Regions from separate parts of the Pseudomonas sp. MWU13-3659 genome, predicted to be linked through region 3. Evidence: riboswitches for the same ligand, from Rfam matches in the RefSeq annotation. Region 3 holds a riboswitch; each other region holds the start of a gene.
The links. A riboswitch is a leader RNA that binds a small molecule or an ion and turns the genes downstream of it on or off. The one in region 3 is predicted to bind cobalamin.
Positions count from the first base shown of each region.

Region 1: linked by a shared signal. The riboswitch ahead of NGM28_RS22755 ((2Fe-2S) ferredoxin domain-containing protein) and the one ahead of NGM28_RS05510 (CbtB domain-containing protein) in region 3 are both predicted to bind cobalamin.
Region 2: linked by a shared signal. The riboswitch ahead of NGM28_RS25810 (ABC transporter ATP-binding protein) and the one ahead of NGM28_RS05510 (CbtB domain-containing protein) in region 3 are both predicted to bind cobalamin.

Region 1 covers NZ_JAMSHW010000025.1:18,383-28,873, forward strand. The annotation lists gene NGM28_RS22740 (LysR family transcriptional regulator) at 1-116, shown strand, start outside; gene NGM28_RS22745 (hypothetical protein) at 419-748, opposite strand; gene NGM28_RS22750 (DUF3630 family protein) at 833-1,162, opposite strand; gene NGM28_RS22755 ((2Fe-2S) ferredoxin domain-containing protein) at 1,278-2,015, opposite strand; cobalamin riboswitch at 2,110-2,314, opposite strand; gene NGM28_RS22760 (DUF3077 domain-containing protein) at 2,506-2,793, opposite strand; gene NGM28_RS22765 (hypothetical protein) at 2,938-3,195, opposite strand; gene NGM28_RS22770 (c-type cytochrome) at 3,556-3,930, opposite strand; gene NGM28_RS22775 (LysR family transcriptional regulator) at 4,077-4,982, shown strand; gene NGM28_RS22780 (SGNH/GDSL hydrolase family protein) at 5,014-6,411, opposite strand; gene NGM28_RS22785 (VOC family protein) at 6,677-7,123, opposite strand; gene NGM28_RS22790 (ACT domain-containing protein) at 7,359-7,754, shown strand; gene NGM28_RS22795 (AlkA N-terminal domain-containing protein) at 7,792-9,273, opposite strand; partial or broken gene NGM28_RS22800 (chitinase) at 9,526-10,491, opposite strand, start outside.
Region 2 covers NZ_JAMSHW010000038.1:23,061-33,551, reverse strand. The annotation lists gene NGM28_RS25820 (FecCD family ABC transporter permease) at 1-37, opposite strand, end outside; gene NGM28_RS25815 (ABC transporter substrate-binding protein) at 37-999, opposite strand; gene NGM28_RS25810 (ABC transporter ATP-binding protein) at 996-1,772, opposite strand; cobalamin riboswitch at 1,882-2,087, opposite strand; gene NGM28_RS25805 (winged helix-turn-helix transcriptional regulator) at 2,110-2,505, opposite strand; gene NGM28_RS25800 (ester cyclase) at 2,638-3,192, shown strand; gene NGM28_RS25795 (polysaccharide deacetylase family protein) at 3,199-4,179, opposite strand; gene NGM28_RS25790 (LysR family transcriptional regulator) at 4,287-5,165, shown strand; gene NGM28_RS25785 (TetR/AcrR family transcriptional regulator) at 5,169-5,726, opposite strand; gene NGM28_RS25780 (peptidase U32 family protein) at 5,944-7,944, opposite strand; gene NGM28_RS25775 (TerC family protein) at 8,319-9,890, shown strand; gene rarD (EamA family transporter RarD) at 9,853-10,491, opposite strand, start outside.
Region 3 covers NZ_JAMSHW010000003.1:101,446-111,936, forward strand. The annotation lists gene cobN (cobaltochelatase subunit CobN) at 1-155, opposite strand, end outside; gene cobW (cobalamin biosynthesis protein CobW) at 159-1,226, opposite strand; cobalamin riboswitch at 1,328-1,526, opposite strand; cobalamin riboswitch at 1,588-1,812, shown strand; gene NGM28_RS05510 (CbtB domain-containing protein) at 1,920-2,105, shown strand; gene NGM28_RS05515 (CbtA family protein) at 2,116-2,811, shown strand; gene NGM28_RS05520 (cobalamin biosynthesis protein) at 2,811-3,221, shown strand; gene cobM (precorrin-4 C(11)-methyltransferase) at 3,250-4,002, shown strand; gene NGM28_RS05530 (DUF1272 domain-containing protein) at 4,069-4,311, shown strand; gene NGM28_RS05535 (response regulator transcription factor) at 4,519-5,133, shown strand; gene NGM28_RS05540 (transporter substrate-binding domain-containing protein) at 5,140-8,418, shown strand; gene NGM28_RS28915 (methyl-accepting chemotaxis protein) at 8,393-8,887, opposite strand; partial or broken gene NGM28_RS28920 (PAS domain-containing protein) at 8,930-9,712, opposite strand; gene gntR (HTH-type transcriptional regulator GntR) at 9,967-10,491, opposite strand, start outside.

The DNA.
Region 1 (10,491 bases), on a different contig from region 3:
CCCACAGCATCGTGCTGGCGCATGATCAGCGCTACCCGCTGACGCCTTCGGCCGAGGCGTTCAAGGAGCTGGCGGTGGCATGGTTCGCGGAGCGACCGTCGTTTGCGTCCGAATGAACAACGGGTGGGGAATGTCACATGACGATTGCTGGCGGGTAGATGAGATGCCCGGCGAGCTCGATCTAGCGGCCATGCCAGTGTTTACTCAGTGCTGAGCGGCGCAATGAAATCGCAGATGCCCCTCTGAAAATGGGCATCCGTTGGGCCTGGCGGGGAGTGCTATGTGGCTGGCAAGCAGCACCAGATCGACAGTGGGTCACGCTAGGTAAGTGCGTTCGACTGCCACCTGAGGAGTGTCTGCTTTCGACCCATGGCAGCCATGCAGACAGCACGGCAATTAACAGGAAGCGGACATGGGTTCAAACTCTTGACCTTTGTCGACAGGCAAGCTTACGTGCCCTGTGGCGTCGAGACTGAGCCAGCGTCCGATCCTCGGCGCTCTGAATCAATAGCGTGGTCAGTTCGGGATCCATAGGGAACCCATCTTCCAACCATTTGAGCGCTAACCCCGACCAATAGTCGGAATGTGACGTCAGCGCTGTAACGACCAGCGGCTGCAAAGCTATGCCGGCAGGAAGTGTGCATTTTTCTCCAAGGTCTTTTATCGCACGGGGCAACTCTTGTGCGCCTTCTTCTAACGGCTTTTCCAGCAGCGGCAGTAACCATACATAGGTGAAATTCTCGCTCATCTACTTCCTCCGAATACTCACTAGTGTGCTTGGAATGGTAGTGACCGTATTGACCGGCTTCTGCGTGCTTTCAGCCGCTGCCGGCTACGCGCCACAGCTACTCAACAATGCACGTACTCGTTGAGCCATCTCATCGGCATTATCAGGTACAGATACTGAAATGCCCAGATAGTGCTCAAGGTGAAGGGTAAGCGTCTGTTCGCCCACTATGAGATCCCAATAGCGCTGGTCAAGTCCGTCCAATTTTTCATTCCAGTAACCGCTTAATCCGTGCTCAAGCTTCTGAGCCACGTTCTCGAACAGTTTCCAGTCGGCGAGTTCTGATATTTCTATGGTCGTCATGCGCCACCTCACCAAGCGAATGCAGATTTTCGTGTTTCTCGCGAGCGGCAGCAATGGGTCGTAAGCGGCCATAGCACCACCTGGATTAAAGCCGAACATCCCTTCCCTACCCAACCGACTCTCGCACCAAAGTGAGACTGAATGACCTACGCACGACCACTTGCATGTTTGGCGTAACCCTCAACCCCTACCGATTGAGCTCTCGCCCGTGAACCAGCAGTTTGGTCGCAACCTCGCCGCCCGACAGATGTACCTCGACGAGGTGCTGCACCTCTTCATTGTCGCGCACCCGATACCAGCAAGCGTCGGGGTACACCGTCAGCACCGGCCCCAGGTTGCAGGGGAACTGGCAAGCCGTGCGCGTCAGCAGCACACCACCCGGCACCTCGATCAGTTGCCGCTGCAGCAACTCGCGGCGCAGTTGCTTCCACAGTGGCAAGGCGCCTCGACGGACGCAACGCGGGCCAGTGCAAAGGAACACCTGGCGTGCATGGTCCGGGATCTTCGACCAGTCGGCGTCGGCTGCCACGGCATTGACCTGATCGCAGGCCAGATGCCGTGAGTGATCCTCGATGCTCGCACAGGCCATTCGCGCATCCAGGCCACGGCGTCCCAACGCCTGCGCCGTGACCCAGACTTGCGGCTGGTGCCCATGCTCACGTGCGATGCGCCCCAGTTCATCGCGCAGCCAGTCCAGGTAGGCGCCGTCGGAGATGGGTTCCAGGTCCACCACCAGCACGCGTTCCAGCCCGTCGGCGAAGGTCTTGCGCAAGACCGCCCACAGGCCCTCAAACCCGTCCAGGGTGTCGACGACATCGTCCCGAGCGGATTCGCCCCGCAGCTGGCGGATCTCCGCGCCAAAAGCTTCGGCCGCTGAACCGCCCGCAAGGCCCGGCCCGACAAACAAGACGCGCTGGTAAGTCATCACATGCTCTTCTCGAAGTGAATTTCGCAGAAGCACACACAGGCAGGCATCGAGCATGGGCCCAGACCGACCCATGCCTGCCCTCCGCAGGATTGTCGCCAAAAGATTCCAGGCCGGTCTCCGGGCTCGCGAGGCTGGATGCCCTCGCCTTCCCATGGCCGGCTGGCCACAGTGGTCTGATTGAGGGCATCACTCGCATACCGTTGCGGGGGCAGCACCGGACTGGCGCGAAGCGCGTACCGGTTTCCCGTTTCACCCCAGGCGCGGCGGCTTGGGACACCTGAAACTGGGCGGCATGTGAACATTCGGTGCAGTGCGCGTCAAGGTGGTGAACCAGGCCCGGCACTCCCACAGAGGCCAATGCTGCACCAGGAACCGTAGGAGCCAGCCTTGCTGGCGATGCCCGGCACAGCCGGGCCAATCACCAGGCGAAGGCATCGATTCCCCTAGGTTGCGCACCTATTTGAAACGTCGTGGCTGGGTTGCCATTTCAGACTTTCTTCAAGATCCCCATATGCGCATCGTCCATCAACGCCTTGGCCATATCGCTGAGGTAGTGCGACGCCCAGACCAGCACCGGTTCGTTGTCCATCACACCGATGAATGAGGCGCGGCGGGCGCTATCGAGTAGCACCGAGGCTTGTTCCATGGCGTGATTGGCGCAGTTGCCGGGCTCTACGCGGAACAGGCGCGTGCCTTTGGTGGCGCCTTCCATGAACGTGCACGCGCCGACGGTCCAGCCGAGTTGGCCGTGGTCTGCTGGGAGATCGTTGTCCATTCGAGGTTCCTCTGAAGCTTTGAAGGGGTGACCGAGCTACCTGTAGGAGCGGCTTCAGCCGCGATCACCAGCAACGCTGGTGCCAGGTACCGCGGTGCCTGCATCGCGGCTGAAGCCGCTCCTACAGGGGCCTGCGCAGGGCTGTCAGTGCAGCGTGTATGACGGCGGCCGGGTGCTCATCTGTAGCTGAGCCAACGCCGACTCCAGCAACGTGCGGGTGGCATCGAGTTCGTGCATCACCGTCAGCATCACCAGCGTGGCAGGTGATTTGGGCAGGTGAGTCAGCGATTGATGCGTCACCGCCAGCGCGCACATGACGTACTCGGTGGCGTGGACCAAGGTGTCTTCGAGGAAATGAGGGGATTCGATGGAAGGTGGTGGATCCGGGACGATCTTCAACATGACTTCATACTCGACGTTCATGAATGATCAACCGGGCACCCGATCACCTGCCGGGAGATGGGTGGCGGCTACGTGCGGGTCTGCAAGTCCGGGGAACATCGAGCACTAACCCGGCCGGCCCGAAGGCCAACCGCACGCAGCCACCATTGAGCACAACCACTGACAAGCGCCAGCGACTCAGAAAGTGAGCACAGATCGATGTTCAGACGGGCTTGCAGGCCCGGTCGTTGATTTGGCAACGACCCGGCGAGACTAGCCGTCACTTCGATAGCGCAAAAGTGCTCAAAGCATGCTTGGGAAACGCCCTACGTGAAATGGGGAAAGTCTGATTAGCCCATGTGGGACTTCATCCCCAGCTAGTCATTTCCTCAAAATCACGCCACTCATGTATTCATGCAGGTCGCGAAAATCCTTGACGCTCCAGGCATGCGGCGGGATCTTCACCCCGTTCTCCTGCAGCGTTTTCGGAATCAGGTTTCCATTTGGGCGAAGGATGACCGAAGACACGATAACGCCTGGATAGTCGTTCAAGCGCTTCTTGAACGCAGCGCTGGTAAGGTCCGGCGTTGGCGGGTTGCTCTTTTTGGCCAACGGCCCCGTCCCCTTGATATCCGCGCCATGGCACACGGCACACCGCTGCACGAAGAGGTTTTTTCCGTTGGCGTTTTCCGCCAAGGACAGCGGCGCTTGCAGCAGTGACAAGAACCCCAGCATCGCAATACGTGAAACATTCATTCCCAAGCAGCTCCCACGGCTCAAAATCCATTTGATACCAGCATCACACGCCACCACCCGACCGCGCCATCCATAAGTGCGCAGCTGTCATCCCCTTCGACATGTTGCTACCCTGCCCCGACGCATCGGACAGAATCGAGCACATGCTGGAAGCACTACGACGGATCGACCTCAACCTCCTGCTGACCCTCCACGCGCTGTTGCTGGAACGGCACGTGACACGTGCATCGGTGCGCCTGCATAAAAGCCAGCCCGCCGTCAGCCATGCCCTGGCTCAACTTCGCCTGCACTTCGACGACCCCTTGCTGATACGCCGTGACGGCCAGTTGGTGCTGACCGCCCGCGCTCAAAGCCTGCTGGGGCCGCTCGAGCAGTCCCTGAGGCATCTCAATGATCTGCTGGGGGCATCCAACTTCGACCCGGGCCAATCCCAGGCGCGCTTCCGGTTGTCACTTTCCGACTACGCTGCGCGCCGTGTGCTGCCCAGGCTGGTTCGTCATGTTCGCCGCGTCGCGCCCGGGGTGGACCTGGCGGTCAGCCAGGCCAACCGGGAGACCATGATGGCCCAGCTGGCGGATGGCGAGCTCGACGTGGCACTGGGCATTTTCCCGGAATACCCCCAAGGCGTCCTGGTGCAGGAGCTGTTCCCCGAACACTTCGTCAGCCTCGCCGATGAAAGCGCCCTGCCGGCGTGCGGCTGCCTGTCGCTCGAGGAGTGGCTGGAGCGTCCGCACGTCATGCTCGCCCTGCGCCCTGATGCCAATGATGAGATCGAACGCGTGCTGGCGCACATGGGGGTACGGCGCAGGATCGCCGTGGCACTGCCGCACTGGAGTGCCGCCATCGAACTCATCGCCGGTACCGACCTCATCCTCACGGTGGCAAGTTGGGCGGTGCAGGGCCTCGACCGTTACCCTACGCTGCGCACCTTCGATGCCCCGCTGGACCTGCCGGTGCTGTCGTACCAACAGGCCTGGCACTCGCGCAAGGATGCAGACCCGGCGAACCGCTGGATCAGGGATGCGATCCTGGCGTGCAGCCAAGGCACCTGATGATCGGATCACGCACTGAACTGAACCCCGGCTATTTCGTGAAGAGTTTGGCCAGCTGTTTGATGGCCTGGCTGAAATGCGTATGGTCTCTCAGCCGGTCTGGCGAATCGGTGGAGAACCAATTGGCGTCGTTGAATGGCCTGAGCACATCGACATAGTTCAGGAGCGCGTCCAGTTCCATTGGGTAGTTGCTGAGCAACCGATCCTGGTCGAACGCGTGTTGCATGATTGCATCCCGGTCATGGGGCAAGTTGAGCTCGGTCATGACCCGGCAGGCGAGATCGGCATATCCCGCACCACTGGGATGCATGCCATCGATGCTCAGGTAGCCGCCGGCCTTGAGGCGTTTCCCCTGCGGGGCGGCGAAGTCCAGCTCGCCATCCAGATAGCGATTATCGATAGATTGGCTGGCATTCACCCTGACACGCGCCGTCTCGTTCAACCGATTTTTATAGTCGATTGCATCAAATGCCTGGTAGGTGTCCACAAACACCAGGCGGTGTGCCGTTTGCGTGGCGTTCGCGGCCTCGATAAACAGGTCTCGTATTCTTGAGTTGACCTCACGGACTTGTGCGTCGGCCTGGACAACGACACTGCGGTCAATCTTCAACGATGTCGGTAGCAAACGGACACGGTAGGCCTCGGGGTAGCCATCTTCACGCAGGTCGGATACAGGCTGCAACGCGGCAACCGCGCTGACCTTGGGCAGCAGCACGATCACCACGCGCTCGACCGACGCTGGAAGCCTGGCAATCCGTTCAGCCACCTCCTGCCACTGCTGGAAATAGTTTCTGCCGTTGTGCTCCCCCTGGGTGATCGGTTGGTTTTTCCCCAGGAAGCCAAACTTGAAAAGCCCGTGGTTGTGCCCGGAGTGCACCACCAACATTTCCGGTTGCCGCCGCTCGACCCAATCCAGCGGGGAAAAGTCATCGAAATCGGCGACCTTCTGTGGGTTCAAGACATACTGCCCGTTGATCGCGATATGCAGGTCGGAGAAATGGTCGAGCTGTGCCGCGAGATCTGTTCTCAGGTGCGCCTGTACTTGCCTGAAGAACGTGTTCCACGAACCGCTGTACATATGGTGAACCTCGCTCCCGGCAATGGCGAGGTTGTCGAAGGATTGATGCAGGGAGTTGGGGGTGGCCGCCACCCAGAGATTCAGGTTGTCCAGGATGCGATCCGGCAAACCGACCAGGGAAAGCGCGGAGGGCGCGACGAGGATCGGGTTCAGTCGCCTGATTTCCTGTTCGAGATCGAACAAGACCTCCCACGGATGATCAGGGGGGACAAAGTCCCAGCCTTGCGCGGCAGCAAGGCGAGCCGGCCAGGACTGGGCACAGAGCGAGGCTCTGACGGTCAGGCTTCTGCAGCCCTGGGGCAGTGAGTCCCCCACCACCATCAGCTTTGGGTTGAGTCTGGCGATGTTCATGACACTTTGTCCTCACAGTGGCTAAAGCAGGTAATGCTTCATAAGGGACACTGCGCGGACTTCCCTTTGTTCAATCCGTTATTTCGGTCAAGGCGGTTGTCATCGGCAGTCGAACGGAGGCAACCCTCCCAGCCGGCGTTGCAAGGTCAGTGTAGCCGCGCACCTCAATCGAGAAGTTGGCGACAGACATGAAACCGAAGAAAGGCATTCGCTGGAACCGGAGGTGCCGGGTACCGCAGTGCCCATTTCGCGGCTAAAGCCGCTCCTACAGGGGGGTAACCCCGGATAATCCTGACGGTTTGGTTTCCGCCGGCCCCTTCAGCTCCACCTGGTTGCCGTCTGGATCGAAGCAGTAGAGCGACAAGCCCACACCCTCGGCCCCGTATCGGCTAGCGGCCTTTTCCACCGCGATGCCGTGCCCTTGCAGGTGGGCAATGATTGCCTGCTCGTTGAACGGTTCCACACGCAGGCAGAAGTGATCAACGTTGCGCCGCTCCTTCCCGGGCGCCCCGCCGCCCTTGGCACCCAACGGGCCCTCGATATCCACCAGGTCGATCATCGAACCGCCAGCCGCCAGGTGGATCATGGCGAGCTCCTCGTTGTGCTTGCTGATCGAGCAACCCAGTACCTGGGTATAGAAATCCACGCTGCGCTGCATGTCCTGCACGCGCAGCACGATGTGGTCGATTTGCTGGATAGTGAAAACCGTCACCTTGTCACCTCCTGAGCTTCGGTGATGTATTCCGATGGGGATGACCAGCTTGGTCCATCCAAGCTTCGAATGAAAATCGACAATCCGTACATGGAACATTCGCCAGTCGAATGGCATTGCATCCCGGGCTGGCCACTGCTTCATGAATCGCCCTAATACCCTGTCTGCAAAGCTAATTTCAATCTCGCCTGGTGAACACCCTAGACTGCCCGCTCACTCCCACAGGATCCCCGCGATGAACGGCGAAACCTCGCTTGTAAAACTGCTCCAGTCCATGAAGCCCGAACTCAACGACGGCGAATATGTGTTCGTCACCGGCATTGACCCAAAGTCGCTGCCAGACGTGGAGGTTGTCGGTAGTTTCAAGGAGCGCGAAGGATGGACCGTGATTCTGCAGCGCAGCAGCGCCGATGCGCTGAAGCTGCCCTACAGCTACGTGTGTGCCTGGATCACCCTGACCGTCCACTCCTCGCTCGAGGCCGTGGGGCTCACTGCGGCGTTTGCCACTGCGCTGGGCAAGGCCGGCATCAGTTGCAATGTGATGGCCGCCTATTACCATGACCATATCTTCGTCGGCGTGAACGACGCCCAGAACGCCATGGCGGTGTTGAAAGCGCTCTCACGCCAATAAGTGATCGACCCTGCGCCTGAGTGGATCGCCTCGCACGTCATCGTGTTGTGTCTGCCAACCCCAACCAGGCGCGCAACACTGCATAGCCACGCCAAGGCCGCCATCCCTCCGCTGCTTGCGTGGCGGCTCTGGCACTGCTCACGCCCAGGGCTTTTTGCAGGGCCACATCGCCGGCCGGGAATGCATCGGGCCAGCGCAGTGCGCGCATCGCGATGTACTGGGCCGTCCAGTCGCCGATCCCGGGCAATGCCCGCAACTGGGCGCACGTCGCGGCAACATCCACGCCGGGGCTCAAGACCAGGCGCCCCTCCTCCACGGCCCCGGCCAGGGCCTTGAGCGCAGCCTGGCGCTGGCGGGTAATGCCCAGCCGGCCAAGCGCATCGCCACTGGCCACCACCAGGGCGGCCGGTGTCGGGAACAGGCGGTCCAGGCCTGGGACGGGGGTCGCGATGACGGCGCCAAACGTGGTGGCGAGTCGCGAACCCAGCGTGCGCGCAGCCGCCACGGTGATCTGCTGCCCGAGCACGGCGCGCACCGCCAGTTCGAAACCGTCCACCGCACCGGGAACACGCACGCCTTCGCCCAACGGGAACGCGGCGTGCAAGACGCTGTGAATGGCGAGCGGATCGGCATCCAGGTCAAAGGCGGCGCGTACACGATTGATCAACGTGGGCAGCACGATCGCCAGTGACTCGCTGATCGTGACCAACACCTGGGCCTGCGCCTCGTCGAAGCGCACCTGCAACCAGCCGCTGTGTTCATGTTGGTCCTTGACGAGGCGCAGAGTGCGCGAGTACTGCAACCCCTCCACGCATTCCACGCCAGGTATGGCGCGCAGGCGCAGGAAACCCAGCATGGCTTGCACGTTATAAGGGGGGCGCCAGCCCAGGCGCACGCTGACACCCTGCCCGTCCGGCGAGGCCTTGGCGCGGCGCAGCGCACTCGGGTTCAGGCCGTAGTGGTGGGAAAACGCATCGTTGAACCGTCGCACGCTGCCGAACCCGCTGGACAAGGCCACCTGGGTCATCGGCAGTTGCGTGTCGGCGATCAATTGCTTGGCCGCCAGCAACCGTCGCGTCTGGAGGTACTGGAGGGGCGAAACACCGAAGTGCGCCTCGAAAATGCGCCGCAGGTGGCGGTCGCTCACGCCCAGATGGTTGGCGATGGCGACCATCGAGCCCGTCCCCGTCACACCCTGCAAGGCATCCGGCTCGTCCATCAGCCGCGCCGCCTGCAGCGCCAGGATGCGCGACGCGTCCTCGGTGCTCCACGCGGCCGCGCGCGGCGCCAGCTCCGGCCGGCAGCGCAGGCAGGGCCTGAACCCGGCCGCTTCGGCTTGGGCGGCATGGCGGTAGAAACGGATGTTCTCGCGCCGTGGCGTCTTCACCCGGCACACCGGCCGGCAATAGATGCCCGTGCTGGTCACGGCCGTGAAAAAGGCACCGTCGAAACGGGCATCGTGCGCCTTCACCGCCAGGTAGCAGGCGTCGCTTTCGGGGGGATCGATGATGTTTGGCATGGAGGACATCCTATGCCTTGGGCAGGGATGAGGCTCGCCATTTTCGGACATCTGGTCTGCCGCTTCGATACCTCGGCGAGTCACGGCAAAAATCCGATGCCTTGCGGCATCGGATTCCCATTGATTGGCCTCGACAATCAAATCCGTGGCACATCCGGCACGTCTGCCGGATGTCGCCTTGATCGCGTGTTACTCAGCCGTCTGCGCTTGCAGCGCGTCCTGCGTAGCGCCAACTGGGTTGCTGCCGCTGGTCAACGGCCCATAGCGACGGCTGAACTCCTGGTTGTAGGGCACGTGGTTCTTGTTCACCCCGCTGTCCCAGTTGACCGACCAGGTCATCAGGCCCTTGATCGAAATGCCCTTGGCGTACAGCCGCTTGAACGCGTTGGACACGGCCGTCGGGTTGATCACGTAGCCAGTGGCCGCAGCGTCTACGTTTGCCGGCAGGCCGATGACGAACTTGTCGGCCGGGATCTTGGTGAAACCGCGGGTACCACTGACCAGGCTTTCGGTCATGTAGTAGAGGAAGTCCTCTTTCATCGCGTCGTTGTTCTGGGCGATCCAGGCGCCCCGGCCGTTGTTGGCCTCCTCGACCCAGAGCCCATCGCCGCCCTGGTTGTAGAACTGCGGCGCGATGAAGTCGTAGTAGCCTTCCAGCGCCTTGAGGTAGGGTACGTAGCGGCCAGCGGCGGTCAGGTAGGGGAACTCCGGCGCCATGCTGATGATGAAGTGCTTGCCTTCGGCGGCGTAGTGGTCCTTGACCAGTTTCAGCGCAGCGGGCAGGACGGTCTTGTTGGCAGCGAAGTCAATCGCGCTCTGTTCAAGGTCGATGTCCAGCCCATCGAAGCCATAGGTTTCCACCAGGCGGATGATTTCATTGGCCAGTGGCTGTTCGTGGCCCGGGTTCAGCGCGATATGTGCATCGGCGCCGCCCAGGGACATCAGTACCGCCCTGCCCTGGCTGTTCAGCACGCCCACCTGGCGACGGAACTCGGCGTCGGACAGGTTGTAGGGCTTGAAGGTCGGGATACCGCTGCCCTTCATGAAGGCCACGGCCACCACGTTGTAGTCCCGTGGCACATCCTCCAGGCTCATGTTGGCGAACTGCCCGCGCTGGTAGCCGTCGGCGGGGCCGGCGGGCCAGTTGTGCCAGTAGCCCATGAGGATCTTCTTGCCGGCCAGGCTCGGTATCTTCGAGGCGGCATCCTCCGCCGTTTT
Region 2 (10,491 bases), on a different contig from region 3:
GCAGCAGCCGGTAGGCCGAGGGGCTGCGCAGCGGCATCACGGCCGTGCCTGCGCGAACAGTTGCGGGTGCAGGGCGCCGGCCAGTTGCTCGATGGCGTCGGCGTTGTCCACCGAAGGGGTCACCTGGAGGTAGGACAGCACCACGAAGCGGCGCTCGCGGATGGCTTTCACGTCGGCCAGCGCCGGGAGCTGGAGCAGGAAATCGCGTTTCTGCTGCCTGGTGGTCGGCCCATAGTCGACGATCGCGATCACCTCGGGGTCGCGCTCGACGACGCTTTCCCAGCTGACCTCGGTCCAGCTGGCCTGCACGTCGGCCATCACGTTGTCGCCACCGGCCGCCGCGATCAGTGCTTGTGGCATGCCCAGGCTGCCGGAGGTGGTGGGGCGGTCCTCACCGCTGTCGTAGAGGAACACCTTGGGGCGGTCGTGGACGTTGGCGAGGGTCTGGGCAACCCGGGCGACCCGCTGGCGCAGTCCGGCGATCAGCGTCTGGGCACGCGGGGCCACGTCGAAGATCCGCCCGAGGTTGTCGAGGTCGGTGTAGAGGTCGTCGAGGCTCGCCGGGCGGCGGGGCATGATCCGCGAGCAGGACTCGCTCAGCTCGTACACCGGAATACCGAACGATGCCAGGCGCTGCGGCGTGAGCGTCCCGCCAACCTCCATGCCGTAGCCCCAGCCGGCGAACAGGAAATCGGCGTCCACGTCCAGCAGGTTCTCCACCGATGGGTAGCGTGGCGCCAGTTCCGGCAGGCCCGTCAACGCCTGGCTCAAGGAGGGGTCGAGGGTCTTCCAGCCGCTGATGCCGCTGTAGCCGATCATCCGCTCGCGCAGGCCGAGGGCCAGGAGCATGCCGGTCAGGTTGATGTCGTGGCTGACCGCCCGTTGCGGTGCCTGCTGGAAAGTCACCGTGCGGTCGCAACTGCGCACGTTCACGGGGTAGTCGCTGGCCGCCGCGATAAGGGGCAGGGCGGCAAGCAGGGTAAGTATCGATCGCTTCATGCGGGGCTGATCCAGGTGATGCGCGGGTGATGGGCCAAGGGGTGGCGGTCGACCAGGGCGCGGGTGCCGAAGACCTCGGCCAGGCACTGCTCGGTCAGCACCTCGGCGGGCGTGCCGCCCGCTTTGATGCGGCCTTGCTCGATGACGTACAGGCGGTCGCAGAAGGCGGCGGCCAGGTTCAGGTCGTGGAAGCTCGCCAGCAGGCCCAGGCCGGTGCCGCGCAAATGCTGCAGCAGCGCCAGCTGGTAGCGCGGGTCGAGGTGGTTGGTCGGCTCGTCCAGCACCAGCAGGCGCGGTTGCTGGGCCAGGGCCCGGGCCAGCAGCACACGCTGCTTTTCGCCACCGGACAGGTGGGCGAAGCCTTGCTCGGCGCGGTCTTCCAGGCCCAATTGGCGCAAGGCGGCCTCGATGGGCGCCGGGTCGCCGTCACCGTCGAGCCAGCCCAGGTGCGGCGTGCGGCCCATGGCGACGACGTCGCGCACGCTGAGGCCGAAGTCCTCGGGGAACTCCTGCAGCATCACCGCGATGCGCTGGGCCACCCAGAGCGGCGGGCGTTGCCAGACATCCTCGCCATCGAGCAGCACGCGCCCGGCCAGCGGGCGATTGAAGCGGTAGGCGCAGCGCAGCAGGCTGGTCTTGCCGCTGCCGTTGGGGCCGATCAATCCAACGAACTCGCCGGGGCGCACGTCGAGCGTGACATCGTCGAGCAGGCGTGGCTCGCCGGCAGCGGGTGACCAGTGCAGGCGCTCGATGCGCAGGAGGGGTGAAGACATGCAAACGCGCCCGTAGCGAGAAAGTGAAGCCCGGCGAGGTGGACGCATGAAGGCATTGCAGGCAGCGGGCCGCCCCAAGACCGGCACGCGCCCGCCCACCGCGGGAGTTGCCAAACAGAGGTTGCAGGCCGGTCTCCGGGCTTGCGAGAGGGGCGGGCATTCACCTTCCCATGCCGTCGGCACAGTGGTCTGTCGAATGCCTTGCTCGCTTACCGTTGCGGGGGCAGCGCCGGACTTCTCGCGATAAGCGAGGCACCGGCTTCCCGTTTAACCCCTGGCACGGCGGCCAGGGACACCTGAAACAAGGGGCGCATCTGAGCATTTATGCGCGGGCGAGTCAATCGAGGTGGCGCGCAGCCTGGCGGTCGTACTGCTGCTGGGCCAGCTGTATCGCGGGCATGTTCGACTCCGCCCAACGTGCCAGGCGCTCGACCGTGTCGCCCAGGGTCGCACCCAGTTCGGTCAGCGCGTACTCGACCGTGGGCGGCACGCTCGGATGCACTTCACGCTCGATCAGCCCGTCGCGTTCGAGGCGCTTAAGGGTTTGCGAGAGCATTTTCTGCGAGACCCCGGCCATGTCCCGGCGCAGTTGGTTGAAGCGGATGCGTTCGCCAGCGCTGAGGCGGTCGATCAGCAGCAGCGCCCATTTGTCCGCCAGGCGGTCGAGCACCAACCGCGCGGGGCAGGCGGGGGCGAATACGTCGTAGGCGGGGCATTCCCGGTAGTGGGCCATGCGGGGGTTACTCCAGGGTGACCAGGTGAGTGAAAAGTGCCTTCTTGAGGGCTTGGCGCCGACTGGATAGGCTTGTCTGCATGGTTCGCGGCCGCGCCATGCCTTCTCTGACGACACTTCAAGGAAATGAACATGAATACCGAATCCAAGGCTTCGGGGATGCGTGCCGGCCGCTGGTTGACGCCTCTGCTGCTGGCAGCTGCCGCAAACCTGGCCAGTGCCGGCGAACTGGTTGCGCCAGCCGTGCTGGTGGTCGACCACAGCCTGCCCAAGGCCCAGCTCGAACAGCAGATCCTCGCCGCCCGGCGCTATGACACCTTCTGGAACACCGGCGACGAAGCCATGGCCCGCGCCGCGCTGGCCGCGGACTTTCGCGACAACACCCTGCCGGCAGGACGGCTGCAGGGTGTCGAAGGCCCGCTGAACGCCTCGAAGGCCTTCCGCGCGGCGGTGCCGGACCTGCGCTGCGAAGTGCTGCAGATGATCGTTGCCGGTGACCGGGTCACCGCGGCCCTGCGCTTTACCGGGCATTTCACCGGCAAGCTGGGCGAGCACCAGGGGCAGGGCGAAGCCATCGACTTCATCGCGATGGACATCTATCGCATTGCCGATGGACGTATTGCCGAGGACTGGCACCTGGAAGACAACCTGACCTTCCTGCAACAGGCCGGGCTGGCCGCCCGCTGAGTTCAATCAGTCGAAGACCCTGGCCGGATTCAGCGGCGCATTGCCCTGGGCCAGGGTCCAGCGGGCGATCTCGTCCTTGCGCAGGAACGCCACGCCTGGGTGCGACTTGGCATAGGCGATGAACTGGTCGAGCGCGTGGGCCACGGTCGGTGTGCCGCCGATGCGGTCGTGGGCCGACAGCGACATCAGCCGGCGCCGCTGTCGGCCTTCGGCATACAGCACGTCGAATTCGTCCTTGAGCTCTTGCAGCAGGGCGGCGCCGGTCATCGCGGTGGAACCGGCGATGCGGCCAATGTCGTTGTTGCGCAGGGTGTAGGGCACCACGACGAAGGGTTTGCCGCGTACCGGGGTAATCGACGGCTCGTCCCGGGACAGGTCGTCGATGTGGTAGAGGAAGCCCAGGTCCTGGAGGATGTTCAGGGTGTCCCGGGAATGGCGCATCCAGAAGGCGTTGAAACCCACCGGGCGCTGGCCGGTCACCCGTTCGACGATGGCCGACGCCTGCTCGTAGTGACGGCGCTCCTCGGCGGGCGTCAGGCTGTATTGCGGTGCCCAGTACAAGCCATGGGCCGCGGCTTCGTGGCCGCGACGCACCACCTCGGCGGCCAGCTCCGGGTAGGCTTCGACGGCCTTGCCGACCATGTGCGAGGTGACCTTGATGGCATGCCGGTCGAACAGGTCGAGCAGGCGCGGCACGCCTTCCTGTGGGCCATAGCGGTACCAGCTGGGGGCAATGGTGTCCGGGTAGCGCGCGTCCAGTGGCGGGAACGGGCTTTCGGCGTGGGCGGGCTGGCTGCCCGACTCGAACTGCAACGAGATCGAGATCACCAGTTGCGCGCCGTTGGGCCAGAACGGCCCGCCACCGCCCGCTGGGGCGGGGCTGTTGCGCGGCGGCGTGGCGGCGCCACTGGTCAGCACCGTGCCGGCGGCCGCTGCGGCGATGCCGCCGACGAGGGTGCCTTTGACGAAGTCTCTTCTGCTGGTCATCGATGGTCTCCCGAGGGTTGTGTTAGGGGAGGCGTCAGTGTATTTAGCGGTTAAATCGCAAATAATCAGGCGAAATCAAAATTCACATTTCGGAAAAGTCGAAAACCATGCTGGATAACCTGGCGTTGTTCCTGGCCATCATCGAGAAAGGCAGCCTGTCGGCCGCAGGTCGTGAGCGGGGGCTGTCGCCGGCGACGGTGTCCGAACGTCTGTCGACGCTGGAAGCCCACTACGGCGTGGCGCTGCTCACCCGCACCACACGCTCGCTCAACCTCACCGACGAGGGCCGCGTGCTGGCCGATGGCGCACGGCGTCTGCTGGCGGAGGCCGACGAGCTGGAAGGACGCATCCGGCACGGCAGCGAGAAGATCTCGGGGTTGATCCGCCTGAGTGCGCCGGTTGACCTGGGGCAGAACGTCATCGCGCCGATCCTTGACCGGTTCCTGGCAGACCACCCACAGGTGGCCATCGACCTTGACCTTACCGACGGTTACGTTGACTTGGTGGGGCAGGGCATCGATTTCGCCATTCGCTACGGCACCCTGGCCGACAGCTCGCTGCGCGCGCGGGCGCTGGGGGACAACCGCAGGCTGGTGTGTGCCGCGCCGGAGTACCTGCAACGTCATGGCACCCCAACCCATCCCGATGAGCTGGCGGGCCACGACTGCATCGTCATGCGCTTCGGCATCCATGCTGAACGCACCTGGCCGTTTCGCCTGGAGGGCAAGGCGTACCCCGTGCGGGTCAGCGGGCGCCGGGTGGCCAACAATGGCGAGCAGGTGCGCCGCTGGGCGTTGGCCGGGCATGGCCTTTGCCTGAAATCGGTCCGCGATGTGCAGGCCGACCTGGACAGTGGCCGGTTGCTGGAAGTGCTGGCGGCCTATGGCGCGGGTGAGGTGGCGTTGCAGATTGTCTACCCGCCGACCCGGGTGCAGCCACGGCGGGTTCGGGCGCTGGCCGAGGCGATCGTGGCACAGCTGGCCTGAGGTTCAGGCCGGCGTGCGCGCCCCGCTCAGGAACAGTTGCTCCAGCGCCTGGGCGGTGTTGGCGCTGGCCGCGCGCCCGCGACGCTCGGCATCGACCATGCCGTAGATCATGGTCATGAACATCTCGGTGAACACCGCCGCGCTGATGTCGATACGCAGCACGCCCATCTGCTGGGCGCGCAGGAAAAACGCATCCATGGCCTGGGTGTAGGCCTCCCAACGGCGGTCTTCAGCGTTGCCGAGCAGCGTGTCGGGGCGGTACTGGAACATCAGGAACACCAGCATCTCGCGGTGCTTGAGGTGTTCGGCAATCAGGTGGCGCAAGGCGTCCAGGGGTTCGGCGCGCTCCAGGTCGGCCTCCTGGATGACCAGGTTGAGCACGTGCTCGCCATGGTCCTCGAGCAGGTTCACCAGGTTTTCACGGGTGCCGCAGAAGCGGTGCAGGGTAGCCTTGCTGACGCCGGCGGTTTCCGCCAGTTCCTTGAGGGTGGCGCGCGGCTGGATCACGATGGCATGGGCCAGCGCCTTGAGCAGGCGTTCTTCTTGAAGGGATCTACGCATGAATGACCTCGAGTCGATGATCGCCCGCAGGTGCCGATGGCGGGCGAAGGCTGACGAAAGATCGTGGACTATAACATATGAGACGAAATTAGCTCATATGAGACTTTTTAATTCTATTGACCTGTAGGAGCCGGCTTGCCGGCGAACCGGACAACGCGGTGGCTGGCACCGGCTGCGCCGGTGTTCGCCGGCAAGCCGGCTCCTACAGGGGGAGCGCTTAGTGGGGCGCGCGGGGGATGGTCTTGAGCAGGTCTTCCGGGCTGATGTGCCCGACCACCTGGGCCACCGCGCTGCCTGGGGTCGGCAGGTCGATGATGTGGCTCTTCATCTTGCCGATCACATGCATCTCGCACGGCTTGCAGTCGAACTTCAGGGTCAGCACCTCGTCGCCCTGGATCAGTTGCATCGGCGCGACCTTGGTGCGCACGCCGGTTACGCCCTTGGCCTGCTTGGGGCACAGGTTGAAGGAGAAGCGCAGGCAGTGCTTGGTGATCATCACCGGCACTTCGCCGTGCTCTTCGTGGGCCTCGTAGGCGGCGTCGATCAACTGCACGCCGTGGCGGTGGTAGAAGTCGCGGGCCTTCTGGTTGTAGACGTTGGCCAGGAACGACAGGTGCGACTCGGGGTACACCGGCGGCGGCGTGGTCTCGGCCTTGCGCCCGCCACGCGGGTGCGCCTTGACCCGCGCTTGGGTCAGCGCCTCGATGGCTTCGCGGCGCAATGCCTTGAGCTGCGAGTTGGGGATGAAGTACGCCTGCGGCGCATCGAGCTCGATGGCCGTGGCGTGGTACATCGTGGTGCCCAGCTGGCCGAGCAGGTCGTGCAACTGGTCCAGTGCCTGCTGCGGCTTGTTGGCGGCACCGAACGGCCCATCGAGGGCCACTTGCACGCTGACCCCCTCTTCACTGCTGAGGGTGAGCATCAGGCGCTGCTCACGCAGCACCGCATGCCACTCGACACCCACGCGACGCTCGGCGGAGGTGCGCTGCAGGGCTTGTTGCCAGTTATGGTCGAGGTTGCGCGACAACGGGTGGTTGGGGCGCAGCTTGTGCAGGCCCTCGGGCATCTCGTTGGGCTCGACGCGGTAGCGGTAGCGCTTCTGGCCGTCTTCCTCGGACTCGCTCTTGAGCTCGGCGATGTTGGCGCGGAAACCGACCACTTCGCGCTTGACCAGCACATTGAGGCCGTCGCCGTTGGTCAGCGGCACGTCGGTGGCCACCAGCAGGTCGCGCTTGCCGACTTTCTCGACCACGCCCACCGGCAGGCCGGTGAAGGTGGGGGAGTCGAAGGCGCCGATGTCGATCTTGCGATCACTGACGAAGTAGTCGGTGCTGCCGCGGTGGAAGGTCTTGTCCGGGTCCGGCACGAAGAAGTGCTCGGTGCGCCCGCTGGAGGCGCGTGCCAATGCCGGGCGGTCTTCGAGAATCGCGTCGAGTTCCTTGCGGTAGTGGGCGGTGATGTTCTTCACATAGCCCACATCCTTGTAGCGGCCCTCGATCTTGAACGAGCGCACGCCGGCATCGACCAGGTCGCGCAGGTTGGCGGTCTGGTTGTTGTCCTTCATCGACAGCAGGTGCTTCTCGAAGGCCACCACGCGGCCCTGGTCGTCCTTGAGGGTGTACGGCAGGCGGCAGGCCTGGGAGCAGTCGCCGCGGTTGGCGCTGCGCCCGGTCTGGGCGTGGGAGATGTTGCACTGGCCGGAGAAGGCCACGCACAGCGCGCCATGGATGAAGAACTCGATGGCCGCGTCGGTTTCGGCGGCGATGGCGCGGATCTGCTGCAGGTTCAGCTCGCGGGCCAGCACCAGCTGCGAGAAACCGGCCTGGTCAAGAAACTTGGCCCGTTCCAGGGTGCGGATGTCGGTCTGGGTGCTGGCGTGCAGCTCGATGGGCGGGATATCCAGCTCCATCACCCCCAGGTCCTGGACGATCAGCGCGTCGACACCGGCGTCGTACAGCTGATGGATCAGCTTGCGTGCAGGTTCCAGCTCGTTGTCGTGGAGGATGGTGTTGATGGTGGTGAACACGCGCGCGTGATAGCGGCGGGCGAACTCCACCAGTTCGGCGATATCGCTGACGTCGTTGCAGGCGTTGTGGCGCGCGCCGAAGCTCGGGCCGCCGATGTAGATGGCATCAGCGCCATGCAGGATCGCCTCGCGGGCGATGCTCACGTCACGGGCAGGGCTGAGCAGTTCCAGGTGGTTCTTTGGAAGGGACATGTCGTTATAGGTCGGGCTGTCACGGTAAGGCGGGCATTGTAGCGGTGATTTGAGGCGGGAGCATCCTTGCTCTGCCGGGAGGCCGGTTGTCAATGATCTGGCATGACTTCTGTAGGCGCGGCTTTAGCCGCGATCACCCGCGTCGCCTGCATCGCGGCTGAAGCCGCTCCTACAGCGCTCAGCGTGCCCTGGGGCATGTGTTACAGCTTTTGTAATAGTTTCGCGCTATCAGAAAAATCTGCTTCGATTGTAGGATCGACATCCCATTTTTCGAACAAGGTCTATATGAGCACCTTCGCGGAGCCCCCCAGTCCCCGGCCGTCCCGGCCAACCTTCCGCCGTCCCCGTGACGCATCCCTTGTGAGTACCCGCTGATGGAATGGCTAGGCGACCCCACGGCCTGGCTGGGCCTGTTGACGCTGATCGTCCTCGAGCTGGTGCTGGGTATCGACAACCTGGTGTTCATTGCCATCCTGGCTGACAAGCTGCCGCCGCATCAGCGTGACCGCGCGCGGGTGATCGGCCTGTCGCTGGCGCTGATCATGCGCCTGGGCCTGCTGGCCAGCATCTCGTGGATGGTCACCCTGACCGCGCCGCTGATCGACATCTTCGGCAAGACCTTCTCCGGCCGTGACCTGATCATGCTGTTCGGTGGTGTGTTCCTGTTGTTCAAGGCCACCATGGAGCTGCACGAGCGCCTGGAAGGGCATGTCGCCCAGTCCGGTGGTGTGACGCGGCATGCCGCGTTCTGGCCGATCGTGGCGCAGATCGTGGTGCTCGACGCCGTGTTCTCGCTGGACGCGGTGATCACCGCGGTGGGCATGGTCGAGCAACTGTCGGTGATGATGATCGCGGTGATCTTCTCCATCGGCATCATGATCGTCGCCAGCAAGCCGCTGACCCGCTTCGTCAACGCCCACCCGACGGTGATCATGCTGTGCCTGGGCTTCCTGATGATGATTGGCTTCAGCCTGACCGCCGAGGGCCTGGGCTTCCATATCCCGAAAGGCTACCTGTACGCGGCCATCGGCTTCTCGCTGCTGATCGAGCTGTTCAACCAGCTGGCCCGTGCCCGCCGCAAGCGCAGCCTGCAGCAGCACCGGCCGCTGCGTGAGCGCACCGCCCATGCCGTGTTGCGCCTGATGGGCGGGCGCCGGGTGGAGGCCGACGAGCTGGGCGAGGAAATCGCCGACCTGGTCGAGGGTGGCGACGAGCAGGTGGTCTTCGACCGCCGTGAGCGGGTGATGATCAGCGGTGTGCTGAACCTGGCCGAGCGGCCGATCCGCACGCTGATGACCGTGCGCGCCAAGGTCGACATGATCGACCTGGCGCAGTCCGCCGAGGCCATTACCCAGGTCCTGGTCAACTCGTCGTACTCGCGCCTGCCACTGGTTCGCGATGGGCGGGTCGAGGAGCCGCTGGGCTTCGTGCACAAGAAAGAGCTGCTCAGGGAGCTGCTGGCCGGCAACCAGCCGGACCTGGAAAGCCTGGCGCGGGCGCCGCTCAACCTGCTGGAGAGCTTCAGCATCCTCAACGCCCTGGAGCAGATGCGCGGGCAGTCCACGCACATTGCCTTCGTGGTCAACGAGTTCGGTGACTTCACCGGCGTGCTGACCATGACCGACATCCTCGAATCGATTGCCGGCGAACTGCCGGACGCCAGCGAGGTCGAGGGGCCGGGCGTGGTCGAGGAGGAGGGCGGCTTCGTGGTCAGTGGTGCCCTCAACCTGGCCCAGATCCAGGCGCGCACCGGCTTCGCCGCTCGTGCCACCGAGGATTACCAGACCCTCGCGGGCCTGGTGATGAGCTTGCTGGATCGTTTGCCGGTGGTCGGCGACCGGCTGGCCTGGAACGGCTGGACCCTGACCGTGGTCGCGGTGGAGGAGCGGCGGGTACGCCAGGTGCGCCTTACACCGAGCGCCGACGCTGGCGCAGCAGGTGCTTGAAGCCTTCGAGCACCAGCACCAGCACGGCGGCCCAGATCGGCAGGTAGGTGAGCCACTGGTCCGGGCCGATGGTCTCGCCCAGTAGCAGGGCGACACCCACCAGCAGCACCGGCTCGACGTAGCTGAGCAGGCCGAACAGGCTGAACGGCAACAGGCGGCTGGCCAGCACGTAGGCGATCAGGGCGCAGGCACTGATCGCCCCGAGCAGTGGGATCAGCCCGTACAGGCCGGGGTGTTCGGCAAGGTCGGCCGCCGACAGTGGGCCCTGGATCACGAAGTACAGGGCCCAGGGCAGCAGCAGGCACATGTCGCACCACAGGCCGCCAAGGTGGTCGGTGCGGCAGCGGCGGCGCAGGACGAAATAGATCGGGTAGCCGATCATCACCAGCAGCGTCTCCCAGGCGAAGCTGCCGTGCTGGTACAGCTCGTGGCCCACGCCCAGGGCCGCGCAGCTCACCGCCACCTTCTGCAGGCGTGACAGGCGTTCGCCATACACCAGCCGCCCGGTCAGGACCATGGCCAGCGGCAGCAGGAAATAGCCCATCGAGACTTCCAGGCTGCGCCCGTGCAATGGCGCCCAGAGGAACAGCCACAGCTGCAC
Region 3 (10,491 bases):
GGGAAGTCCTCCGGCAACTGCTCGGCGGTTTCGGCGAGCAGTGCCAGGTGCGAATCACCGCTGCAGAGGATCACCAGCTCGGCGGGGGTCTGGCCGAGGTCGGCGATGCTGTCGTCCGGCACGAAGCCGCCGGGCTGGGTCCGCAGCAGGTGCATGGGTCAGGCGCCCAGGGCCTGGCGCAGGCGCGCCTCCAGTTGCGCGGCGTCGAGGTCCTGGCCGATCAGCACCAGGCGGGTGATGCGCGGCTCCTCGCTGCGCCAGGCGCGGTCGAAGTGCTTGTCGAAGCGGGTGCCCACGCCCTGGATCAGCAGGCGCATCGGCTTGCCGGGGATGGCGGCGAAGCCCTTGGCGCGCAGGATGCCGAACTCGGTGACCAGTTGCGTGAGGGCGTCGAGCAGCAGGCTCTCGTCGGCTTCGGGCAGGTCGATGGAGATGGAGTCGAAGGCGTCGTGGTCATGGTCGTCGTGGTCATCGCCATCGTGATGCGAGTCGTGGTGGGTGCGGCGGCCATCGATATGCGCCTCGGACTCGGCCCCCACGCCCAACAGCACCTCCAGCGGCAGGCGACCGCTGCTGGCCTCGATCACCTTGACCGCTGGCGGCAGTTCCTCGGCCACCTCTTTACGGACCTTGGCCAGGCCCTCGGCGTCGATCAGGTCGGCCTTGTTCAGCACCACCAGGTCGGCGCTGGCCAGCTGGTCGGCGAACAGTTCGTGCAGGGGTGACTCGTGGTCGAGGTTGGGGTCGAGCTTACGCTGGGCATCGACTTGGTCCGGATACGCGGCGAAGGTGCCTGCGGCCACGGCCGGGCTGTCGACCACGGTGATCACCGCGTCGACGGTGCAGGCATTGCGGATTTCCGGCCACTGGAAGGCCTGGACCAACGGTTTGGGCAACGCCAGGCCGCTGGTCTCGATAAGGATGTGGTCCAGGTCGCCACGGCGGGCCACCAGCTCGCGCATCACCGGGAAGAACTCTTCCTGGACGGTGCAGCACAGGCAACCGTTGGCCAGCTCATAGACGCGGCCATTGGCCTCTTCCTCGCTGCAACCGATGCTGCACTGCTTGAGAATTTCGCCATCGATGCCCAGTTCGCCGAACTCGTTGACGATCACCGCGATGCGGCGGCCCTGGGCGTTGTCGAGCATATGGCGGAGCAAGGTGGTCTTGCCCGAGCCGAGGAAGCCGGTAACGATGGTGACGGGGAGCTTGGCCAGTGTTTTCATGTCGCGGTGCCCTTGGCGGCTGTGGCGCGGGCATGCAGGACGATAGCCACGGGCCCTGTCGGCCTGGCTGGTTCGCCACCGGATCACCCCGCCCGGTTGAAAGTCGAAAACGTCGCGAGGCAGGTCTCCTGGCTCGCACTGTGCCGGCAGGATTGCCAGCGGGATGGCGCCTTCCCGCGCGTGCGCAGTGGCTGTGCCGATCCGTTCCAGTGCCTACAGTTGCGGGGGCAGCCGCGGCATCGACCGCGTTCCCGTCTTAGCTCCGGCCAACGCCGGAGAACCTCGAAGCGGCAAGGCTACGCAGAGCCTGGCTTGCGGTCAACCGCCGCCGCCATTGACGCAATGGTTCGCCCCATGATTTGCTAGCGCATTGCGTTCAGGTGCCCCCTTGGGGTGAAACGGGAAACCGGTGCGTCACGCCTCTCTCTACTAGAGGCCGGACAATGCCGGTGCTGCCCCCGCAACGGTAAGCGAGTGAAGCGTCTTGACCACTGTGCCCGTCGACTCGGCATGGGAAGGTGACGCCAACAACGGAGCCCTGCTCCACCTCGCCAGCCCGGAGACCGGCCTGACACCACATGAACACCCCGCGGTGGGCGGGCGCTGTCGCATACCTGGGCGAGCTTCGTCCGGGGTCGCCGCGCTTGCCCGTTGCCCCAATGCCCGACAAAAGCAACAGCAGAGGAACGCGTCATGCCCATCACCAGCACGAAACACAGCATCGCCACCCCCGTCAGCCTCAGCCAGCGCATGATCGTCGCCGTCGGCGCCAGCCTGCTCGGCCTGTGCCTGGTCTACTTCGCCGGTTTCTCGCACATCGAAGCGGTGCACAACGCCGCGCACGACACCCGCCACAGCGCCGCCTTCCCCTGCCACTGAGTACGCCCGCATGATCACGCGCATCGCCCGTACCGCGGGCTTCAGCGGGCTGCTGGCTGCCCTGCTGCTGACCCTCCTGCAAAGCGTTTGGGTGGCCCCCTTGATTCTTCAGGCGGAAACCTACGAGAACGCCGCCCCCGCCGCCGAACACCACGAGCATGGCGAGGCCGCCACGCCCCACGAACATGAGCACAACGCCGAAGCCTGGGCACCGGAGGACGGCTGGCAGCGTGTGCTGTCTACCACAGGCGGCAACCTGGTGGTCGCGATAGGCTTCGCCCTGGTCTTGGCCGCACTGTACAGCCTGCGCGAGCCTGGCCGCGTCAGCACCGGCGCGCTCTGGGGCCTGGCCGGCTTCGCCGTGTTCTGCCTGGCGCCGACCCTGGGCCTGCCGCCCGAACTGCCCGGTACCGCAGCCGCCGACCTGGGCCAACGGCAGACCTGGTGGGTCGGCACCGCCGCCGCCACTGCCGCAGGCCTGGCGCTGCTGGTATTCGCCCGTCACTGGCTGTTCAAGGTGATCGGCGTCGCCCTGCTGGTCATCCCCCATGTCATCGGCGCGCCGCAACCGCCCGTGCATGAGAGCCTGGCGCCGGAAGCCCTTGAGGCGCAGTTCAAGATCGCCTCCTGGCTCACCAATGCCGCCTTCTGGCTGGCGCTGGGGCTACTCAGCGCCTGGCTCTACCGTCGCTCCAGCCACGCTTGATGTCCCTGCATCCCGCTCAGCCGGCGTTGTACGCCGGCTTTGGCTGCCGTCGCGGCTGCCCGGTCGAAACGTTGTCGGTGCTGCTGCGCCAGACCTTGAGCCAGAATGCCCTGCCGCTTTCCTGCCTGCGCGGCATCGCCAGCATCACGCCCAAGGCGCGCGAGCCCGGCCTGCTGGCCTTGGCAGAACGCCTGGGGTTGCCGTTCATCTGTTTCGATGCCCCGCACCTGCTCGGTTTCGAAGCGCAACTCACCCAGCGCTCCGCCGCCGCCTACGCCCAGACCGGCTGCTGGGGCGTCGCCGAAAGCGCGGCACTGGCCCTGGCCGGCCAGGCGTTCACGCCGCCACGCCTGCATATCCCGAGACAGACCCTGGCCGGCGCTACCCTGGCCCTGGCCATCGGCGGATAATCCGCCCTTTCACCTGCAAGGAATCCCCATGACGGTCTACTTCATCGGCGCCGGCCCCGGCGACCCGGAACTGATCACGGTGAAAGGCCAGCGCCTGATTCGCCAGTGCCCGGTGATCATCTATGCCGGCTCCCTGGTGCCCCCTGCGGTGCTCGAAGGGCACACCGCCCAGACCGTGATCAACAGCGCCGAGCTGCACCTGGAGCAGATTGTCGAGGCCATGCGCCAGGCCCACGCCGACGGGCACGATGTGGCCCGGGTACACAGTGGCGATCCCAGCCTGTACGGCGCCATCGGCGAACAGATTCGCCACCTGCGCGAACTGGGCATCGATTACCAGATCATTCCCGGCGTGACCGCGACGGCTGCCAGCGCCGCCCTGCTCGGTTGCGAACTGACCCTGCCCAACGTGGCGCAAACCGTGATTCTCACCCGCTACGGCGACAGCTCGCCGATGCCTCCCGGGGAGCAGTTGGCCGACCTGGCCCGGCACGGCAGCACCTTGGCCATCCATCTGGGGGTCAAGCACCTCGCCCGTATCGTCACCGAGCTGCTGCCCCACTACGGTGCCGACTGCCCTGTCGCGGTAGTGCACCGCGCCACCTGGCCAGACCAGGACTGGGCCAGGGGCACCCTGGCGGACATCGTCGAGCGAGTGGCGGCCAAAGGCTTCCGGCGCACCGCGCTGATCCTCGTCGGCCATGTACTGGGGGATGCCCCCTTCGCCGATTCGGCCCTTTACCGCGCCGGGCACGCCCACCTCTACCGACCTGGCCCGTGAGCCGATTGCCCTCTCGCCTCGCGCCGTAGCACACTGGGGCTTTCCACGCATACCGGAATCCCCATCATGCTCGAACTGCGCCCCAACTGCGAATGCTGCAACAGTGACCTGCCGGCCGAGAGCCCGGACGCCCTGATCTGCTCCTTCGAATGCACGTTCTGCCGCGCGTGCAATGAGCAGCACTTCCACAACCAGTGCCCGAACTGCGGCGGCCAGCTCGTCTCGCGACCAACCCGCACCGGCAAGGCGCTGGGCAACAACCCAGCCTCCACCCTACGGGTGGTCAAAAAGCACGCAGCTTGCGCGTAACCCCCTTCCCAGACAGCCTCAACGAAGGTGTGCCCCAGCCTTCGTTGTAGGACTTTTCAACAAAACAGCTGCGCATATTCAACACACCTATACTCGCCTATTACCAAGGAACCTGAATCCCCGTAAGGTGCGCGCTGCCTACAGCTGACCCGCGAACCGACATTCGACCAGAAACAGGAAGCGGGTCCATCTCAACAGGAGTTACCCATGACATCCGTGCTGTTGGTCGATGACCATCATATTGTCCGGCTGGCCGTGCGCATGCTGCTCCAAGGCGAGCGGTTCACCGTGGTCGGGGAGACTGGAAAAGGCAAGGACGCTGCGCGCCTTGCCGCTGACACCAAGGCAGAGGTGGTGATTCTCGACATTGGCCTGCCCGACCTTGATGGCATGGAAGTGATCAAGCGCCTCAAACTGCTCGAGCCCGCGCCGCGGATCATGGTCCTCACCGGCCAACCCGCCGACCTGTACGTACGCCGCTGCATGGATGCCGGCATCAGCGCCTTCGTCAACAAGGACGAGGACCTCGACGCCCTGGTCTTCGCCCTCAAGGCACTGGTGAAAGGCTACTCGACCTTTCCACAGATGGCAGTAAACGCCAACACCCTGGACAGCGAGAACGAGCGCCTGGGCAGCCTGTCCAACCGCGAGATGGAAGTGCTGCGCCGCCTCTGCGCCGGGCAAAGCAACAAGCTGATCGGCGAGCAGATGAACCTCAGCGCCAAGACCATCAGCACCTACCGTGGCCGGATCCTGGAGAAACTCAAGGCCGAGTCATTGGTGGAAATGGTCGACCTGGCCAAACGCAACAACGTGGTCTGACCAATGATCAGGCGCACCCTGCTGTGCCTGTTGCTGGCCGCGCTGTTACCGCTCCCAGCCTCGGCACAGCCCTCTGGTGAAAGCCGCCACCTGCTGGCGCGTGCGCTGAGCGCCGCGCCGCCACTGACCCTCGACGCGCCTGACCGTCAGTGGCTCGATACGCGCAAGGCCCTGGTGCTCGGCAGTTCACGCCCCGACTACCCCCCCTTCGACATCAACACCAGCCAGGCCGACTACGAAGGCCTCAGCGCCGACTACGCCGGCCTGATCGCCGAACAACTGGGCACTCCCATCGAGATCCGCCGCTACGCCAATCGCGCGCAGGCCATCGCCGCATTGCGGCGCGGCGAGATCGACTTGCTGGGCACCTCCAATGCCTTCGAGGCCAACGATGCCGAGCTCGCCCTCAGCCAGCCCTATGCCGACGACCTGGCGGTGATCGTGTCGCGCCAACGCTCCCCCCTCGGCGAGGACCATACCCTGGCCGGGCGCAAGCTGGCCATGGTCGACCATTACCTGCCACTGCAGGCCGTGCAGCAACTGTACCCCCAGGCCCAGGTCACGCTCTATCGCTCCACCCTGGCCGGTATTGCCGCGGTGGCGCTGGGCCAGGCCGACGCCTACCTGGGCGACGCGATCAGCAGCGACTACATGATCGGCAAAGGCTTCCAGGGCATGGTCAAGGTCGATCACTTCGTCAAAGTGCCAGTCAGCACCTTCGCCTTTGCCCTGGCGCGCGACAACACACGCTTGCTGCACCTGGTGGATACAGCCCTGAACCGTGTCGCCGACAGTGAGCGCCTGAACATCTTGCGACGCTGGACCAGCGGCAGCACCAGCCTGTTGCTCGACCGCCGGCTGGACGCGCTCACCGCCGAGGAGCGCGGCTGGATCGCCACCCACCCGACCATTCGGGTGATGATCAACACGACCCTGGCCCCCTTGAGCTTCACCGACAGCCAGCAGCAGCCTCGCGGCATTGCCCTCGACCTGCTGGAACGGATCAGCCTGCGCACCGGCCTGAACTTCCAGTTCGTCGAGTCCGAGTCCTTCGAGGATATGGTCGACGCCACCACCCAGGGCAAGGTCGACATGATCGGCGCCATCGGTTACGGCAACCACCGCGCCGAACGCCTTCGCTACACCCGCCCCTACATGATCAGCCCACGCGTCCTGGTGATGCGCCAGGACGCCGCGCCGCTGCCTGCGACGCAACCTTTGCGCGGCCAGCGCGTTGCCCTGTTGCGAGGCTCTCCGCTGACCGAGCAACTGCTGCATGACGCGCCCGGCGTGCGTGTGTTCGAAGCGGAGAACCCACTGCAACTGATGGAGGCCGTGGCCAACGGCGATGCCGATGTGGCGCTGAGCTCGCAAATCAACGCGGTCTATTTCATCAACCAGGTGTTCAAGGGCCGCCTGCGGGTCGCCGGGCTTCAAGGCGATGAACCAGCACTTGCCGCCTTTGCCGTGAATCCCGCGCTGCCCCAACTGCAGGGCATCCTCGACAAAGCCCTGCTGAGCATCCCCCCCGACGAGCAGGAACAACTGGTCACCCGCTGGCGCACCAATGCCGTGGTCAGTGACAGCCCCTGGCGCAACTACCGCACACTGGCCCTCCAGGTGCTGGTGCTGGCAGGCGTGCTGCTGGCGGGCGTGGTGTTCTGGAACACCTACCTGCGCAAGCTGATCCGCCAGCGAACCGACGCCGAACGCGCCTTGCAGCAGCAGCTTGCGCTCAGCCGTGGTCTGCTCGAACAGTTGCGCCAGGCGAAGAACGATGCAGAGCTGGCCAGCCAGGCGAAAAGTACTTTCCTGGCAGTGATGAGCCACGAGATCCGCACCCCGATGAACGCAGTGATCGGCCTGCTTGAATTGGCCCTGGAAGACAGCCGTCGAGGCCGCAGCGATACCCAGGCGCTGGAAACCGCCCACGGGTCGGCAATCGGCCTGCTCGACCTGATCGGCGATGTGCTCGATATCTCACGCATCGAATCCGGGCACATGACCTTGCAAGCGGTGGCCACCGACTTGACCGGCCTGGTCAAGGCCACCGTGCGGGTATTCGAGGGCAACGCACGGATCAAAGGTATTCAGCTGCGCGCGACCCTGCCTGACAGGCCCTGCTGGGTGACCGTCGACCCCTTGCGCTTCAAACAGGTGCTGTCGAACCTGTTGAGCAATGCGATCAAGTTCACCGACCAGGGTCAGATCGATGTCACCCTGACAACGAGCGCCTCCAGCAAGCATGGCCTGCAGGTGGCGTTGCAGGTGAAGGATACCGGCAAGGGTATCAGCGCCAGCGACCAGGCTCGGTTGTTCAGCGCCTTCTCCCAGGTGGGGGACCAACAGACCCGACAGGGTGCTGGGCTGGGGCTGGTGATCAGCCGCAACCTGTGTGCATTGATGGGCGGCGAGCTTACCCTGCAGAGCATCGAGGGCCTGGGCACCCAGGTCGATGTCCACCTCAGCCTGGCAACCGCCGACGCCCCGCCCATCGAGTCAGCGGCAGTCACCGTGTCCACGTCCGGCAGCGGCCCGCTGCATGTGCTGGTAGTGGACGACTATCCCGCCAACCTGCTGCTGCTCGACAAACAGCTGCGTTCGCTCGGCCACCGTGTCGCGCTGGCCGACCAAGGCGAGGCAGCTCTGGCGCTATGGCAGGCAAACCACTTCGATGTGGTGATCACCGACTGCAGCATGCCCGTGATGGATGGCCATGAGCTGACCCGCCGGATTCGTGGGCTGGAACGTGAAGGCAAGCTGCCCGCTTGCCGTATCATCGGCGTCACGGCCAATGCCCAGGCCGAGGAGCGGCAACGCTGCCTGGAAAGCGGCATGAACGAATGCCTGTTCAAGCCCATCGGCCTGCAGGCACTCAAGGCGGGCCTGATTCACGCCAGCGCCAATACGCCCACACAACCCAACGTCCAGGCTCGCGCCAGTGGGTTCGACCTTCAGCAATTGCGCCACCTGACCCAGGACGATGCGCAACTGACCCGCAGCCTGCTCCAGCAACTGGCCCAGAGCAATGGCGAAGACCTGCAGGCACTGCTTGCCCTGGGGGCGACCCCTGAACCGGCGACCCTGGCGCCACTGGTACACCGGATCAAGGGTGGCGCCAGGATGCTCAAGGTCAGGACCGTGGTTCAGGACTGTGAAGCGCTCGAGCAGGCCATTGCCCGGCAACAGCCCCTCGACCCGGCGCTCGAACGGCTGCGCGACAGCCTGCAAAGCCTGGAGCGCGAACTGCGCCAAGGCCTCAGTGCAATTGCAGGGTCGAGCTGATCTGGCTGATGGCATCCACCACGTGACGCGAGCCCTGCTGGATCTCCATGATCACCGTGCCGGCCTCATTGGCCAGCTCCACGCCCCGCCCGGTGCGGGTCAGGCTCGACTGCATACTGGCGACCGCGGTCAGTGACAGGTCGTGGTTCTGCCGAACCACGTCGACGATTTCCAGGGTCGCCTTGCTGGTGCGCGCGGCCAGGCTGCGCACCTCGTCCGCTACCACCGCGAAACCACGCCCGTGGTCACCGGCACGCGCTGCTTCGATCGCCGCGTTGAGCGCCAGCAGGTTGGTCTGGTCGGCAATGCCGCGGATGGTCAGGACGATCTGCCCGATCACCTCGGACTGCTTGCTTACCGCATCGATGCTACGCGCAGCCTCGTTGAGCTCGGCGGAAATCTGCTCGATCACCGCCACTGTCTGCTGCACCACCTGGGTGCCCTTGCGCGCACAGGCGTCGGTTTGCACGGAGCTGGCGTGGGCGGCGTCGGCGGCGGTCTGCTGGGTGCTGACCTGGTGGGTGATATCGCTGGCGAACTTGACGACTTTGTACAGCCGGCCCTTGTTGTCGAAGATCGGGTTGTAGGAGGCTTCCAGGTAGACCGTCTGGCCTTGCTTGTTGACGCGCTCGAAACGGTGCGAGTGATATTCGCCGCGATTGAGCGAGGCCCAGAAATCACGGTACTGCGCCGACTCGCGCTCGTGGGGCAGGCAGAACAGCCCGTGGTGGCGCCCCACCACCTCCTCCAGGCGATAGCCCATGGTGTCGAGGAAATTCTGGTTGGCCTTGATCACCCGCCCGGCCGGGGTGAACTCGACCACCGCCATGGAGCGGCCGATGGCCTTGAGCAGGCTTTCGCTCTCGTGCTCCTCGATCACATGGCGGGTGATGTCGGAGGCCACCTTGATCACGCTGGTGACCTGCTGCCGCTCATCGAGCACCGGCATGTAGCTGGCCTCCAGCCACACCTCGCGCCCAGCCTTGTCCAGGCGCTCGAAGGTGCCGCTGATGGCCTTGCCCTGGCCCAGCTCGCGCCACAGCTGCTGGTATTCGGCGCTCTTGGCGTAGGTCGGGTCGCAGAACAACCGGTGGTGCTTGCCGCGAATCTCGTCGGCGTTATAGCCCATCGTCTGGCAGAAATGGTCGTTGGCATCGAGGATGGTGCCGTCGGGGGCAAACTCGATCATGGCCATGGAACGGCTGATCGCGGCAAGCTTCGCTTCCATGCCGGCCAGGGCCTGGCGGGCGCGTTGGATCTCGACCAGATCGGACTTGCGATGGTACTCGAACATGGGCCAGGACTCCTTGTGTCCACGGGATGTTCCTGAGCATAGATCGGCGTTTTAGCCGTGCAAGCGAATTGCTATCACTTTGGGATTAAGCATTTGTGGCCGTTTATCCGATGGGGCGGTTTGGAGATCGCTTTGCAGGAGCGGCTTCAGCCGCGATGCAGACAACGCGGTGCCTGGTACTCGCTTCGCGGGTGATCGCGGCTTAAGCCGCCCCTACAGAAATCGAGCCAAATCTTTGCCATCACCGCCCTGCCTCAAGAACTCTCCCGCACCACCAGCTCGAACCCCATGTCCTGCTGCTCAACCCCTACCCGCTTGCCGTCGAGCAACGCCAGCAGTGCCTGTGCGGCCCCTCGGCCGACGGCGGCACGCGGAGTACGAATCGAAGTCAGTGGCGGCACCATGTAGGCCGAGGCCGGCAGGTCGTTGAAGCCGACCATCGCTACCCGGCGAGGCACTTCGATGCCTTCGCGCAAAGCTTGCAGCACGGCGCCCTGGGCAAGGTCGTCGTTGCAGAAGAAGATGCCATCCACGTCCGGCGCCCGGGCCAACAACTGGCTGAACAAGGCCCCGCCCAGCCCGATCGACGACGGCAGCGGGTCCAGCACCTCGAGCTCCGGTGCCTGCAGGCCGGCATCGGCCAGGGCCTGGCGGAAACCTTCGGCCCGCTGCATCACCCGCGGGTCAAGCTGGGCGGCGATGAACGCAAGGCGCCGCCGGCCACGCTCGATCAGGTGACGCGCAGCGGCGCGCCCGGCCTCATGCTGGGAAAACCCCAC